DNA from 3 places in the Nonomuraea sp. NPDC052634 genome. Region 3 is predicted to be linked to each of the others. Evidence: riboswitches for the same ligand, from Rfam matches in the RefSeq annotation. Region 3 holds a riboswitch; each other region holds the start of a gene.
The links. Region 3 has a riboswitch for cyclic di-AMP ahead of AB0K67_RS23775 (C40 family peptidase). Riboswitches for the same ligand answer to the same signal wherever they lie in the genome.
Positions count from the first base shown of each region.

Region 1 (4,572 bases), on a different contig from region 3:
GAACACCGGGCGCGGCTTCAGCCCGTCGAGCACGTCGGCGACCAGCACGTCCACCACCGGGCCCGTGCAGGCCACGAGGATCGCGTCCGGCCGGGTGCGCTCGGCCAGCCGCCGCACCGACCGCGCCGACAGCACCGGCGGCGCGGGTAGATCGCCCACTGCGGCGGCGATCTGCTCGGGCGAGGGAGCGATCGGCGTGCGCACCACGACCACCTCCGTCGCGCACTCCGATGGCAGATCGCCGAGCAGGCAGGCCGCCCACTTCAGATACGAGTCGGAGTCGGCGACGGCCAGCACTCTCACCCGGGAACTCCTGTCAAATGCGAGCGCAGGGCGGGCGCCGCCCTGCTGGTCCACCAGTCATCGGGAACGTCCACCGGCTCGACGGCGACGCCGCGCGGGCTGAGCAGCACGCGCAGCGACGTGATCGCGGTCGAGGGGAGGCTGAGCACGCGCTGGCCGGCACCGAGGCCGCGCAGCGTCAGCTCGGCGGGCACGCCGGCGTCGTGGACGGTGATCCCGGGGCGCTCCCGGATCAGCGCGACGTCCACGGGGTCCTCGCGGCGGTGCGGGTAGTAGGCCAGGGGCTCGCGCGCGGCCAGGTCGGTCAGCCAGCGCAGGTAGTGGTCGCGGCGGACGAGGCCGTTGCGCACGAGCGCGGTGCCGAGCACCACCGTACGCTCGGCCGGGCACTCGGCGCTCGGCGGCTGGGCGCGCAGCCAGGCGAACTCGTGGTGTACGAGGTGCACGCCGGCGCGGCGTACGGCCTCGGCAAGCGCGTCGTCCACGGGCAGCGCGGTGAAGATCGACACGTCGCTGAGGCGCAGCCGGACGGCCGCGGCCAGGCCGAGTGCCCTGCGCAGCGGCCCCGGCGCTGCGCGGGCGCGCAGCAGCGGCCGGAACGGGCCTCCGGCGAGCAGTTCGAGCAGCCGCAGCGTGGCCAGCCCGTCGTCGACCACCACGACGCGGCCCGGTCTGGACAGCAGCCAGCGCAGCTGCACCTTGCCGGAGAAGGCGTCGCCCACGGCCTGCACGTGGCGCGGCATGCGCTCACGCGGCTCGGCCAGCTCCAGGCCCTCGGGCAGCGCCATGGAGCGCAGCTCGCGCCTGGTCGCCTTGAGCGGGCGCAGGCCGGCGCGCGGCACGATGGCGGTGGCCGGGCCGAGCAGCCCGGCATGGTGGGCCTCGACGGCGCACAGCATCTGGAGCGGGGACTCCACCCAGGCCGACGCCTGTTCGACCACTCCTGCCCTCCCGGGTGATGGGCCGTTCACGACCGCTTCAAGCTAGCCCCACCGCCTTAAGCCGCCAGAAACGCGACGTGAACAATGGAGGGTATGAACTCGCTCATGCTCAACACGGACGGCGTGCAGATCCCGCAGCTCGGGTACGGCGTCTGGCAGGTACCGGCCGAAGAGGCCGAGCAGGCGGTCCTGACCGCGCTCAAGGCCGGCTACCGGCACATCGACACCGCCGCCGCCTACGGCAACGAGGAGGGCGTGGGACGCGCGGTGCGCGCCAGCGGGCTGCCCCGCGAGAAGGTGTTCGTGACCACGAAGCTGGCCAACGGCCAGCACCACCGCGCCGAGGCCGCCTTCGAGGAGTCGCTGGCCCGGCTCGGCCTCGACTACGTCGACCTTTACCTCATTCACTGGCCGATGCCCCAGCACGACAAGTACGTGCAGGCGTGGAAGGCCATGGAGAGGATCTACCGGGACGGCCGGGCCAAGGCCATCGGCGTGTCCAACTTCACGGTCGAGACGCTCACCCGGCTCATGAACGAGGCCGACATCGTCCCCTCGATCAACCAGATCGAGCTTCACCCGTACTTCCAGCAGCGCCAGATGCGGGAGTTCCACGAGGCCAACGGCATACTCACCGAGGCGTGGAGCCCGCTCGGCCAGGGCAGGGGGCTGCTCGACGACCCGGCGCTGCGGGTGCTGGCCGACAAGCACTGTAAGACGCCCGCGCAGATCGTGCTGCGCTGGCACCTCCAGATCGGCAACGTGGTGATCCCGAAGTCGATCACGCCGGCCAGGATCGCCGAGAACATCGACGTCTTCGACTTCTTCCTCGACGACGAGGACCTCGCGGCCATCAGTGCGATGAGCAGGGGGCAGCGACTCGGGCCCGACCCCGGCACATTCCACGGGGTGTGAATGTGACGGATGTGACTACCGGACATTTCTGATATTTCCGGCACCACCCGCCATTTAAGCGTTTTTACCTTCCGTATACGATCGCCGGCGTGCGAGATTTCACTTGGGGAATAGCCGCCACCGGCGGCATCGCCCGTACCGTGGGCAAGGTGATCGTGGCGGAACCCGGCATGCGGGTGGCCGCCGTCGGATCGAGAAGCCTGGACAGGGCGCAGGCCCTGGCGGCGGAGCTGGGCGCCGAGTCGGCGTACGGCTCCTACGAACAGCTGTGCGCGGACCCGGCGGTGGACGCCGTCTACGTCGCCACCCCGCACGCCCAGCACCTGCAGGTGGCCGAGGCCGCCATCGCGGCGGGCAAGGCGGTGCTGTGCGAGAAACCGCTGGCCGCGACCGTGGACGACGCCGAGAAGATGGTGCGCCTGGCCCGCGAGGCGGGGGTCTTCCTGATGGAAGCGATGTGGATGCGCTTCAACCCGCTCATCCAGCTGATCAAGGACGACCCGCGCTTCGGCGAGATCCGGTCGGTGCAGGCCAGCTTCGGCTTCGCCCACCCGTACGACCCCGCGCACCGGCTGTGGGCGCCGGAGCTGGGCGGCGGAGCCCTGCTCGATCTGGGGATCTACCCGTTCGGGCTGGCCCAGCTCCTGCTCGGCATGCCCACCGGCCTGCACGTCACCGGTAAGCTCGCCCCGAACGGCGTTGACGCGGAGGCGGCCGGCGTCTTGCTCTACCCCGGCGGCAAGCACGCTCTCGTGGCGACCTCATTGCTCGGGAATTACCCGAACCAGGCCAGCGTTGTGGGTACTCAGATGCGCGCGGACATCCAGGCGCCGTTCTGGGCACCGCAGCGGATCGTGCTCTCCGGGCCGTCGATGGAGCCGGAGGAGCACGTACTCAATCCGGCGGACAACGGTTACGCCGGAGAGCTCCGCGAAGTCCGCGCCGCCACGGCCGAAGGCAGGACCGAATCCTCGATCATGCCTCTTGACGAATCCCTTGCCATGATGGGGCTTCTGGCCGAGGCTCGCAGTCAGCTCGGCTGACTTTACTTTTATGGATTTGTAATCCTCTTGCCTCGTGTATTACCTTATGGGGCATCTTAAGGCATACGTCCGGTTTGTCCGGCTATGTCAGACCATCGCACGAAAGATCACAGGTTTGTCCTGTGACCGCTGAATCCGCCACGTGCGGAACCGGGGACCCACGTCCTTTGGGGTGAATCGGCACTTCGGTGCCGTAGGGCAGCTTCCACGCCCGAACCCGTCAGCTAACCCGGTAAGCGGCATGGAAGCAAGGAGTAATCCCCTCGATGGCCAAGCACCGTCTTACCGCTGTCTCGAAGAACACCATTGCCCGCGCCGTGCTCGGCGCCGGCGTCCTGGCCTCGGCCCTCGGCGTCCCCACCGCGGCCCACGCCGACACCTCGATCGCCGTCGCCGCGGCCACCGCCGCGAAGCACCCGGACACCGCCCGCTCCGCCCACAAGGCGGGCGAGCGGGACGAGACGAAGATCAACGTCACCGCCGACCAGGTGCTCGCGGTCGCCAGGTCACAGATCGGCACCTCCGAGAACGCCAAGGGCGGCGGCACCCCGTACCAGCAGTGGTACGCCAACTCCCAGCGCGCGGCCGAGACCGTCGCCCGCGACGGCGGCAGCCGTACCGCTTACCTGAACGCCGCCTGGTGCTCGATGTTCGTCTCCTGGGTCGGCGAGAAGACCGGCGCCCGCCCGCAGGTCGGCTGGGACGCCTGGACCGTCGCCCACGCCAAGTGGTTCGCCGCCAACAAGCGCTTCGGCCACGAGGCCAAGCCCGGCGCCGTGGTGTTCTTCTCCTGGAAGGGCGGCAAGGCGCTGAAGGACATCCAGCACGTCGGCTTCGTCGTCAAGGACAACCGCGACGGCACCATCACCACCATCGAGGGCAACACCGGCAACGGCAAGGTCGAGGAGCGGGTCCGGCCCAAGTCGCAGGTCGTCGGCTACGGCTACCCCGAGTACGCCTCCTGACGCACTCCCACCGGCGGGTGCTCCCACCTTCTTCGTGACGGCAGAACGCGTGCCCCATCACCGGGGTGCGCGTTTCGTCATGCAGGGCTCTCGAACGCCCGGCGCTGGACGGCGTCAAGCTCGGCGTAGAGCCCCGGGACCGCGACGAGGTCGTCATGCGTGCCGCACTGCACGATCCGGCCGCCGTCGAGTACGACGATGAGGTCCGCCATCCGCACCGTCGGGAAGCGGTGGGTGATCAGCAGCGTGACGGCTCCTGGATGGCACTTCGCCGCCTCGGCGTACCGGGCGAAGACCGCGCTCTCGGACGGGGCGTCCAGCGCGGCGGTCGGCGACCGCGGACGTGGCCGTCTCCGACAAGCTCAGCTCCAGGCGGGCGGTCTCGGCGGTCTGCTCAGTGGCGGC
Region 1 is NZ_JBFATY010000001.1:1,472,251-1,476,822, forward strand. It holds gene AB0K67_RS06705 (DUF6716 putative glycosyltransferase) at 1-303, opposite strand, end outside; gene AB0K67_RS06710 (hypothetical protein) at 300-1,244, opposite strand; gene AB0K67_RS06715 (aldo/keto reductase) at 1,338-2,159, shown strand; gene AB0K67_RS06720 (Gfo/Idh/MocA family oxidoreductase) at 2,249-3,202, shown strand; cyclic di-AMP (ydaO/yuaA leader) riboswitch at 3,320-3,456, shown strand; gene AB0K67_RS06725 (CHAP domain-containing protein) at 3,469-4,167, shown strand; gene AB0K67_RS06730 (hypothetical protein) at 4,321-4,572, opposite strand, start outside.
Region 1: another riboswitch for cyclic di-AMP. It lies ahead of AB0K67_RS06725 (CHAP domain-containing protein); the one in region 3 lies ahead of AB0K67_RS23775 (C40 family peptidase).

Region 2 (4,572 bases), on a different contig from region 3:
GAACGCGCCGTCGTTCGAACCGGCCGCCGTGCTCGGCTTCTTCGAAACCTCCACGGGCAACCTGCTCGCCGCCGAGTCGGAGGCGGGGGTCGGGCACCACGTCGCGCTGTCCATCGTCGGTACCGAACGCTCACCGGACAACGGCTATTTCCGGGCCAAGGTCGCCCAGGAGCGGCTGATCGAGAAGTCGGGCGTCCCGTTCTCGCTGGTGCACGCGACGCAGTTCTTCGAGTTCGTGAAGGGGATCGCCGACGAGGCCGACGATGGGGGAGTGGTGCGGATCGCGCCGGTGCTGTTCCAGCCGATCGCCGGGGACGACGTGGCGGCGGTGCTGTGCGAGGTCGCGGAGGGGCCGCCGCTCAACGGCCGGATGGAGATCGCCGGGCCGGAGCGGGTCAGGATGGACGAGTTCTTCCGCGAGGCGCTGGCCGCCCTGGGCGACCCGCGCGAGGTGGTCGCCGATCCGGACGCTCGCTACTTCGGCAGTGAGCTTGCCGAGCACTCGCTCGTTCCGCTGGGTGAGGCACGGCTCGGCGGGATCCGGTACGGGGATTGGGTCGCCGCCGCTGCCGCCACCTGACGGCCCCCGGATCGTTCACACAGGCCACGAGGAGGCCGCCCGTCTGCGTGCAGAAGCCGCGCGACGGTCCTGTCGTGCAACAGGACCGTCGCGCGGCTTCATGGGCGGGCCCGGCGCGCGGGTCGAGCCCTGGGAGGGTTTCCGCGCCGGGCGTTCAGCGGACCGGCGGGGGAGGGGGTCCGTGTCAGGCGGACTTGCGGCCGAGGGCGCGGAGCTGGTCGGGCGTCAGCGAAGAGACGTTCTGGTCGATCGGCGTTTCGGTGTACTGGTGGATCGTCCAGGTCTTCCAGTCGGCCGGCGGGGTGACCGCGCCCTTGGCCCGGCTGTAGTGGGCGACCCACAGCGGGTACTGCGACAGGCCGTGGCCATAGGTGTTGGCGAAGTTCCAGCCGCTGTAGAAGATCGGCTTGACGCCGGTCTGCTTCTCCACGTACGACAGCCACGCCTTGGCCCAGGCGTTGACCTCTCCGACGGACTTGCCGTCAGTGGTCTCCAGGTCCAGGACCAGAAGGTCGCCAGGCTTGGCGGGCTGGGAGTTCACCGTGGCCAGGAAGTGGTTGGCGTCTGCGATGGGGTCGTTGGCGGGGTGGCCGTAGTGGTACGCGCCGCGCACGATGCCCTTGCTGCCGAGCTCACGCCAGTGCCTGGCGAAGGAGGAGTCGACGAAGTCGGTGCCCTCCGTGGCCTTGATGATGCCGAACTGCGCGGAGCTGGAGCTCCAGTCGTACTGCGGCTCGTAGTGGGAGATGTCGAGACCGTAGGTCAGGGAGCCAGCCTGGTGCTGGGAGGTGTGCTGCGTGGCCTCGTGCGGGGCACCGTGGTCGGCGGTGGAGGCGTGGGCGGTGCCGGTGACGGCGGTGACGGCGGCGAGCACGGCTCCGCCGAGCGCCAGTCCGAGGCGCTTGCGGTTGTCGGCAAGCTTGGGCATGCGGGGTTGACTCCTTGCTTCCATGCCGCCTACCGGGTTAGCTGACGGGTTCGGGACTGGAAGTGCCCTACGGACGCCGCCAGGGGCGGGCGTCCGATTCACCCCGGAAAGGTGGGTCCCCGGTTCCGCGAGAACGCGGATTCGGCGGCCGCACGCCATCGGGAAGGCGTACGGTCCGGTCAAAGATGCGAGGTAACGCGTGGGCGTCCCTCGACCCGCAAAAGTACATAGTTAGCAAAAGTATCCGCAAGCATCCTAAAGGGATTACCTTCGCATTGCGCGAGTTACCCGCCCGTAAGCCCCATGTCGCCGGGGTTTCTGAACAGGTAAAGTTTTTCGCTCTGCTCAGTCCAGGTCCAGCGTCCTGGCCGTCCTGCCGGCCGTCTCCCGCGCCGGCCCGGGCTGGTCGGACAGCACGGTCCCGTACGTCGGAACAAGCTCGCGCAAAGCGGGCCGCCAGCCCGGCAGCCGGTCGGGGAAGGCGCGTTCGAGCACGTCCAGCATGATCGCCACGGACGCGGACGCGCCCGGGGATGCGCCGAGCAGGGCGGCCAGCCCGCCGTACGCCGACGTCACCACCTCGGTGCCGAACCCGGCGATCGACCCGCGCCCGTGCACCGGCTTGACCACCTGCACCCGCTGGCCCGCGGTGATCGGCTCCCAGTCGCCCGCCCGCGCCTGCGGGACGAACCCGCGCAGCGCTCGCAGCCGGTCGCGGCCGGTCTGTGCGAGCTGCCCCACGAGGTAGCGCAGCATGTCGCGCTCGGCGTGGGCGGCGCCGAGCAGCGTGGGCAGGTTGCCGGGGGTGATGGAGCCCGGCAGGTCGGTGAGGCGGCCGCGCTTGAGGAAGCGGGGCGAGAACTAGTCGCGTTCGCCCGCCAGGTCGCGCACCCGCAGCCGCCACGACCTGCGGTCACGGGAGAGCGAGCGCACCTCGTGCCCGGTCCGCACCTCGACACCGTCGCGTTCGAGTGCCGCGAACAGCCGCCTGGTCAGCACGCCGTAGTCGACGTCGGTGCCGCCGCGCGAGCGGCACAGCGCCACCTCCTCGCCCGCGGGGCGGCCGGCGAACATCAGCGGCAGCAGCTCCGCCATGGCGTCGCGGTCGCGTACGAGCTCCAGGCCCTCGAAGAGCGGGTGCCCGCGCAGCGCCGCGTGACGCAGCCGCAGGTGCTCGGCCCCGGCCGCGCCCCGGGCGAACGAGAAGTGCGGCACCGGCCGGATGAAGCCCGCCGGATCGCCGAGCGTGCCCTCTTCCACCAGCGTCGCCCAGAGCTGGCGGGAGAGCTGGAACTGCTCGCTGATCCTGATGGCGCCGGTCACGTCGATCGAGCCGTCGCCGGTGAGCGGCGTGTAGTTGAACTCGCACAACCCCGCGTGCCCCGTGCCGGCGTTGTTCCACGCCGACGAGCTCTCCAGGCCGAGGCCGTCGAGCCGTTCCAGCGCCAGCACCGACCAGTCCGGCTGAACGCGGCGCAGCAGCACGCCGAGGGTGGCGCTCATGACGCCGCCGCCGACCAGCACCACGTCGTAGCCCTCGGTGACCACCGCGCGCCGCGCTCCCCACAACTCGTATGACAGGTTCGCTACTTGTATAACAGCCCCTGCGCGCGGCCCGGGATCCGGCGTAGCGTGGATCAAGCAAGTGCCCGCCAGGTTGAGGAGGCGATCACGGTGCACCCGGTCTGTTGACGGCCCCATCCCGGGGCGTCACGGAGCCGAAAGGTGACCGTATGAGCAAGACCGACAAGACCCGGCCCTGGTGGGTGAAGCTGGCCGACGCGCCGATGGTGTACTGCCGGCCCGTTCACGACCACCGCGACGGCGCCTGCACGCTGCCCGAGCGGATCGACCGCGAGAGCGCCTCGCTCTCCCGGCGCCTGAGCGGCTGCTACTGGCGGGCGACCGATGCGTTCCTGTTCGGTGAGGGCCGGCTCAACGGGGGCCGCGAATGGGCCCTCTACCGTCGCGAGACGCGCCGTCGCGAGCGCCGCCAGGCCCGCCACGAGCTGCGTCGGCGCCGCGACGACGGCTGACCGTCCAGGGGTCCGGCCGGAAGGCCGGGCCCCTTTTCGCGTACAGCAAACGGATAGATTGTCGATTCGGATGAGTCATCCGCTTTTCTGGTACGGTCGAAGCAGAGGCCGGAAAGGGCGCACGCCCGCCTCCGCCCTCGCGATGTCTCCTGACCGTTGAAAGGAAGCGAACGACCATGCGCATCTTCATCACCGGCGCCAGCGGCTACTTCGGCGGCGCGCTCACCGAGCACCTCATCGCCGCCGGTCACACCGTCGAAGCCCTCGCCCGTTCAGACCGCGCCCGCGACCGCGTCTCCGAGCTGGGCGCCACCCCCGTCGCGGGCAGCCTGTCGGACACCGGCGTCCTCCACGAGGCCGCCGCCCGCAGCGACGCCGTCGTGCACGCCGCCGTCGACTACGGCGACCGGGACATGCAGAACGTCGAGCAGCCGGCGCTCGACGCGCTCCTGTCCGGGCTTCCCGACGGCCGCCCCTTCGTCTACACCAGCACCGGCCTGGTCTACCCCGACACCAAGGGCAGGCCGGTCACCGAGGACGAGGAGGTCAGCGAGCAGACCGCCAGGCAGCCGCACAAATACCTCGGCGAGCGCCGCGTGCTCGCCGCCACGAACCTCGCCACCACCGTCGTCAGGGCCGGCATGATCTACGGGCGTGGCGGCACCACCCTGCTCCAGCTCATGATCGGCCAGGCTCGGCAGCAGGGCGTCGTCACGTACGTCGGCGACGGCGCCAACACCTGGTCCACCGTCCACGTGGACGACCTCGCCGCCCTCTACGCCGCCGTCGTCACCAGGGAGGAGGGTGGCGGCATCGTCAACGCCGCCACCCGCACCGGCACGGCCATCCGCGACATGGCCGAGGCGGTCGCCACCCTCACGGGGGCGCGCGCCGTCTCGCTGCCCCTCGACGAGGCCATGAAGTCCTTCGGCCCCATGGCGCTCGCGCTCACCAGCTCCACGCCCCTCGACCCCTCGCGGGCCGAGCGGTTGTACGGCTGGAAGCCGTCCGGCCCTTCCGTGATCGAC
Region 2 is NZ_JBFATY010000006.1:140,859-145,430, reverse strand. It holds gene AB0K67_RS25965 (SDR family oxidoreductase) at 1-580, shown strand, start outside; gene AB0K67_RS25960 (GH25 family lysozyme) at 765-1,508, opposite strand; cyclic di-AMP (ydaO/yuaA leader) riboswitch at 1,520-1,665, opposite strand; partial or broken gene AB0K67_RS25955 (malate:quinone oxidoreductase) at 1,854-2,357, opposite strand; gene AB0K67_RS25950 (FAD-dependent oxidoreductase) at 2,370-3,056, opposite strand; gene AB0K67_RS25945 (hypothetical protein) at 3,242-3,544, shown strand; gene AB0K67_RS25940 (NAD-dependent epimerase/dehydratase family protein) at 3,721-4,572, shown strand, end outside.
Region 2: another riboswitch for cyclic di-AMP. It lies ahead of AB0K67_RS25960 (GH25 family lysozyme); the one in region 3 lies ahead of AB0K67_RS23775 (C40 family peptidase).

Region 3 (4,572 bases):
CTGGGGCTGCTGCCCGTACTGCTGCTGGGCGTCGTAGCCCTGACCGTAACCAGGCTGGGACTGCGGCTGCTGACCGTACCCGGGCTGAGACGGGGGCTGCTGTCCATAGCCGGGCTGGGACTGCGGCTGCTGGCCGTAGCCCTGCTGGCCGTACTGCTGCTGGGCGTCGTAGCCCTGCTGGCCGTAGCCCGGCTGCGACTGGGGCTGCTGCCCGTACGGCGCCTGCTGGTCGTAGCCCTGCTGGCCGGAGGGGGCCTGCTGGCCGTAGCCGGGCTGGGACTGCGGCTGCTGCCCGTAAGCCTGCTGCTGGGGGTCGTAGCCCTGCTGGGGGTAGCCCTGCTGGCCGTAGCCCGGCTGCGGCTGCTGGCCGTAGCCCGGCTGGCCGTAAGGGGGTTGCTGCTGGCCATAGGGGGGCTGCTGCTGGCCGTATCCCGGCTGGGACGGCTGCTGCTGGCCATAGCCGTACTGCTGTTGTCCGTACTGGGGCTGCTGCCCGTAGGCGTCGTCCGCCCGGTAGCCGACCACAGTCGCGTCCGGGTCGGGCGCGCCGGGGTGGCGGCCCGCGTTCTGCGGCCCGTAAGGGGTGCCGGGTGCAGAATTCTCGCCGGATTCGTCCTGTGGATACGGCGGCTGTCCGGTGCTCACCGTGTCACCTCGCTTCAAGTGCGCATGTGGCACGTGTCAGGACACATGCCTGTGCTGCCCAACGTATCGACATAGGTATCAACAATCACCTTTCCGTATGGTCAGGGTCCGCGTCACCCGATGTCAGATGGAGCAGCATGCGGGTGTTGCCCAGGGTGTTCGGTTTGACGTGTTCGAGATCGAGAAACTCCGCCACACCCTCGTCGTACGAGGCCAGCAGTTCGGCGTACACCTCGGGTGAGACCGGCGTGCCCTGAATCTGGCGAAAGCCGAGCCGGGCGAAGAAGTCGACCTCAAAAGTCAGACAGAATACACGCCTCAGACCCAGATCCTTCGCCTGCTGTATGAGCGCCGAGACGATCCGACGGCCGACGCCCATGCCCCGGCACTCCGGATCCACGGCCACCGTCCGGACCTCGGCGAGGTCCTCCCAGAGCACGTGGAGCGCGCCGCAGCCGACGACCTGCCCGCCCCGTTCGGCCACCCAGAACTCCTGTACGTCCTCGTACAGGGTGACGGTGGCCTTCTTCAGGAGCCGCGGGCCCGCTCCCGCGTAGGTGTCCACAAGCCTCCTGATGGCCCGCACATCGGGTGTGCGGGCACGCCGGACCACCACCGCGGTCTCGGCTGCTGTCAGTTCGGCCACCTGCTCCATGGCCCTCCAGGGTACAGATGTCATTACGGCTCGGCCGTAACTCCCACGTCTCGCCCCATGCTGTAACAACTCGTGCTCATCCGAGCACGCGCTCCGAGCAGGCGTGCAGCCCATCCGAAGTTGCGCCAAATCCGGCATAAAACCGGTTCTGTACGGCCAGGCACGAGATCACCTTGTGACCCTTCGGTTGTGAAACCTCAACAGAGTCGGCAGTTCTGGTTGAGCACGAACCCGGAGTGCATTAGTGTCCAGCGACGATGTTCCCCGCGTGTCGCGCGCGGGCGACACGCCTAATCCTCCGCAGGGAGGAGCCGGGGAACCGCCGGTGGCGCCCCCAACGCCACCCGGGGTGAATCCGCACCACCGGTAGGGCTGCTCCGGCCCGAACCCGTCAGCTAACCCGGCAGGCGCCGATGGAAGGAGCTGGTTGGTGAAGCGTACGCGCGAGCGTGAGAGGACGACGGCGGGCAAGCACGCCCGCCCTCCGAAACGCGCCGCACGGCGGTCCCGCCTGCTCGGTGTAATAAGTGTCACACTCGCGGCGTTCATGGCCGCGACCCCCGTCGGCTCGGCATCCGCCGACCCCAAGCCCTCGCTTCAAGACCTGGCCAAGCAGGTCGAGAAGATGCACACCGAGATCGAGCAGCTGACCGAGCAGTACAACGGCCAGCGGGAGAAGCTCAAGAGCGCCAAGAGGGCCGCTGAGGCCGCGAAGAAGACCCTGGCCGCCAGTGAGGCCGATCTCGCCGCCAAGCGCGCCAAAGCGGCCGCCTTGGCCGAGAACGCCTACATCACCGGCGGGCTCAGCCGCATCCTGGCCTTCGCCACCTCCGACGACCCCGACACGTTCCTCGACCGCGCCGCCACCACGTACGTGCTGGAGCAGCAGCAGGGCGAGGCCGTCAACCAGGTCACCAGGGCCCGGCAGGCCGCGGAGCGCGCCAGGGCGAGCGCCAAGACCCGCATCGACGAGGTCCAGAAGCTGATCTCCGACCTCGGCGCCAAGCGCGACAAGATCACCAAGCTGGTCGCCAAGGTCGAGAGCAACCTCTTCCGCCGGGCGCTCGGCGAGGCGGGCCGGCCCGGCACCCGTGCCCAGCGCGTCGACCTGCCCATCCCGGGCAGCGGCAAGGCCGCCCAGGCCGCGAGGTGGGCGCTGACGCAGCAGCTCAAGCCGTACGTCTGGGGCGCCGACGGCCCCAACTCCTATGACTGCAGCGGCCTGGTCATGGCGGCCTACCAGCAGGTCGGCATCTCGCTGCCGCACTACACCGGCAGCCAGTGGACGGCCGGACGGCACATCGACCGCTCTGAGCTGCGGGCCGGCGACCTCGTGTTCTTCTACAGCGACCTGCACCACGTGGGCATCTACCTCGGCGGCGGCATGATGATCCACGCCCCGCGCACCGGCGACGTCGTCCGTATCGCCTCCATCGCGAACAGGCCCTACGCCGGCGCGGTCCGCATCGCCGACTGATCCGCCGCCAATGAGCGCCCGTCGCCCGGCCCTGACCGCCGGGCTTGATCGGCGCGGCTAGATCAGCTGGCGGCGGGCCGCCCAGGCCACGGCCTCGATCGCCGTGGCGACGCCGATGCGGTCGCAGATGACCCGCAACCGCCGTCGTACGGTGCGGCCGCTGATGTCCAGCCGCCTGCCGACCCTGTCGACCGTGACCCCTTTGGCCAGCTCCGCCAGCAACGCGAGATCGGCGTGGCTGAGTTGAACATCCTCAGTGAGCACTTCCATCGGGAGCCCTCCCCCCCAACAGCGCAGAACGTGGGCCTCTCGACCGGACCCAGGTTGCTCCTCGCAGACCGTAAACGCATCTCGGAAAGGTCGTCAAGCAATGACGTCTTCCATACTTGACCAGCACTATTGACATGATCCGAAATATGTGACGCCCTGACGATAAAGCGCTACAGATCGGTGTCTCCTGAGCGGTCTCGCGAGCCTCACCCCCTTCGGGAAACAACGGCTCAGGCGGCCGTCGATCTTCGGGAATCGATCCGTTCGATGGTGAATATCAGCGTGATCCGTACGCGCGTTACCGCGAGCCGAGCGCACGCGGACCGCTCTTCCGCATGTGCGGGGGACGGCTCGCCGAGCGCCGCCGCTCAGTGACGCCGCGCCCCCTGACCTCAGGGTGATGCTGAGTGAAAGATCCCCAGGTCAGCGACTCGAATCGGTCCTCCGGCCCGGCCCACCCGGCCGCAGCGGGCTGCGCGTGCCGGTGAGCCGGCCCTCCACCCCGCGCATGCAGGAGCGGCTCAGGCAGCACAGCGAGACGCCGATCGAGGCGCCGCCCGAGTAGCGCGACCGCAGGGCGGAGCCGGCCTGTCCGCCGCCCGTCATGGTGATCAGCCGGTCGTCCGGCGCGCTCATGCGGCGGGACCAGCTGAAGCGAGGTGGCGGACCGCGGACTTGACCCGGTGCTTACAGACGATCAGTTGTCGGAAACCGGACGGGCCAGAATGGCGTTCGACGGCTACTACCGGGGACCGGCGGTGCAGGCCCCGGAGGCGCGCTCCTGAGCGCTCCAACGCGCATTCCAGAGCGGCCCGGGCAGATTTCGGTCGAGAAGGCGCCGAGTGGGGGACGGCGGCCGCACCGTAAAAGCGCGGGGCGGCGGCGCCGACGTGTGGCCGCGCCGCCGCCCCGCAGAATGCTCAGTGAGTGGGCTTGACCAGCGGGAACAGGATGGTCTCGCGGATGTTCTTGCCGGTGAACGCCATGATCATCCGGTCGATGCCCGCGCCCATGCCACCGGTCGGCGGCATCGCGTACTCGAGCGCCTGCAGGAAGTCCTCGTCGAGCTGCATGGCCTCGGGGTCGCCACCGGCGGCCAGCAGCGACTGCTCGACCAGGCGGCGCCGCTGCTCGATCGGGTCGATCAGCTCGGAGTAGGCGGTGCCCAGCTCGGTGCCGAACCCGATGAGGTCCCACTTCTCCGTCAGCAGCGGGTTGTCGCGGTGCTGGCGGGTCAGCGGCGAGGTCTCCAGCGGGTAGTCCATGACGAACGTCGGCTGCACCAGCGTGTGCTCGACCAGCGCCTCGAACAGCTCCTGCACGAGCTTGCCCGGACCCCACTTCGGATCCCAGTGGACCTCGCGGCGGTCGGCGATCTTGCGCAGCTCCTCAAGGGAGGTGGAGGTGGTGATCTCCTCGCCCACGGCCTCCGACACCGCACCGTACAGGGTGATGCGCGGCCACTCCTTGAGGCCGAGGTCGATCTCGACGCCGTCGTGCACGACCACCGTGGTGCCCAGCGCGG
Region 3 is NZ_JBFATY010000005.1:292,168-296,739, forward strand. It holds gene AB0K67_RS23765 (RDD family protein) at 1-645, opposite strand, end outside; gene AB0K67_RS23770 (amino-acid N-acetyltransferase) at 731-1,300, opposite strand; cyclic di-AMP (ydaO/yuaA leader) riboswitch at 1,578-1,725, shown strand; gene AB0K67_RS23775 (C40 family peptidase) at 1,848-2,777, shown strand; gene AB0K67_RS23780 (LuxR C-terminal-related transcriptional regulator) at 2,835-3,047, opposite strand; gene AB0K67_RS23785 (hypothetical protein) at 3,471-3,683, opposite strand; gene lysX (bifunctional lysylphosphatidylglycerol synthetase/lysine--tRNA ligase LysX) at 3,968-4,572, opposite strand, start outside.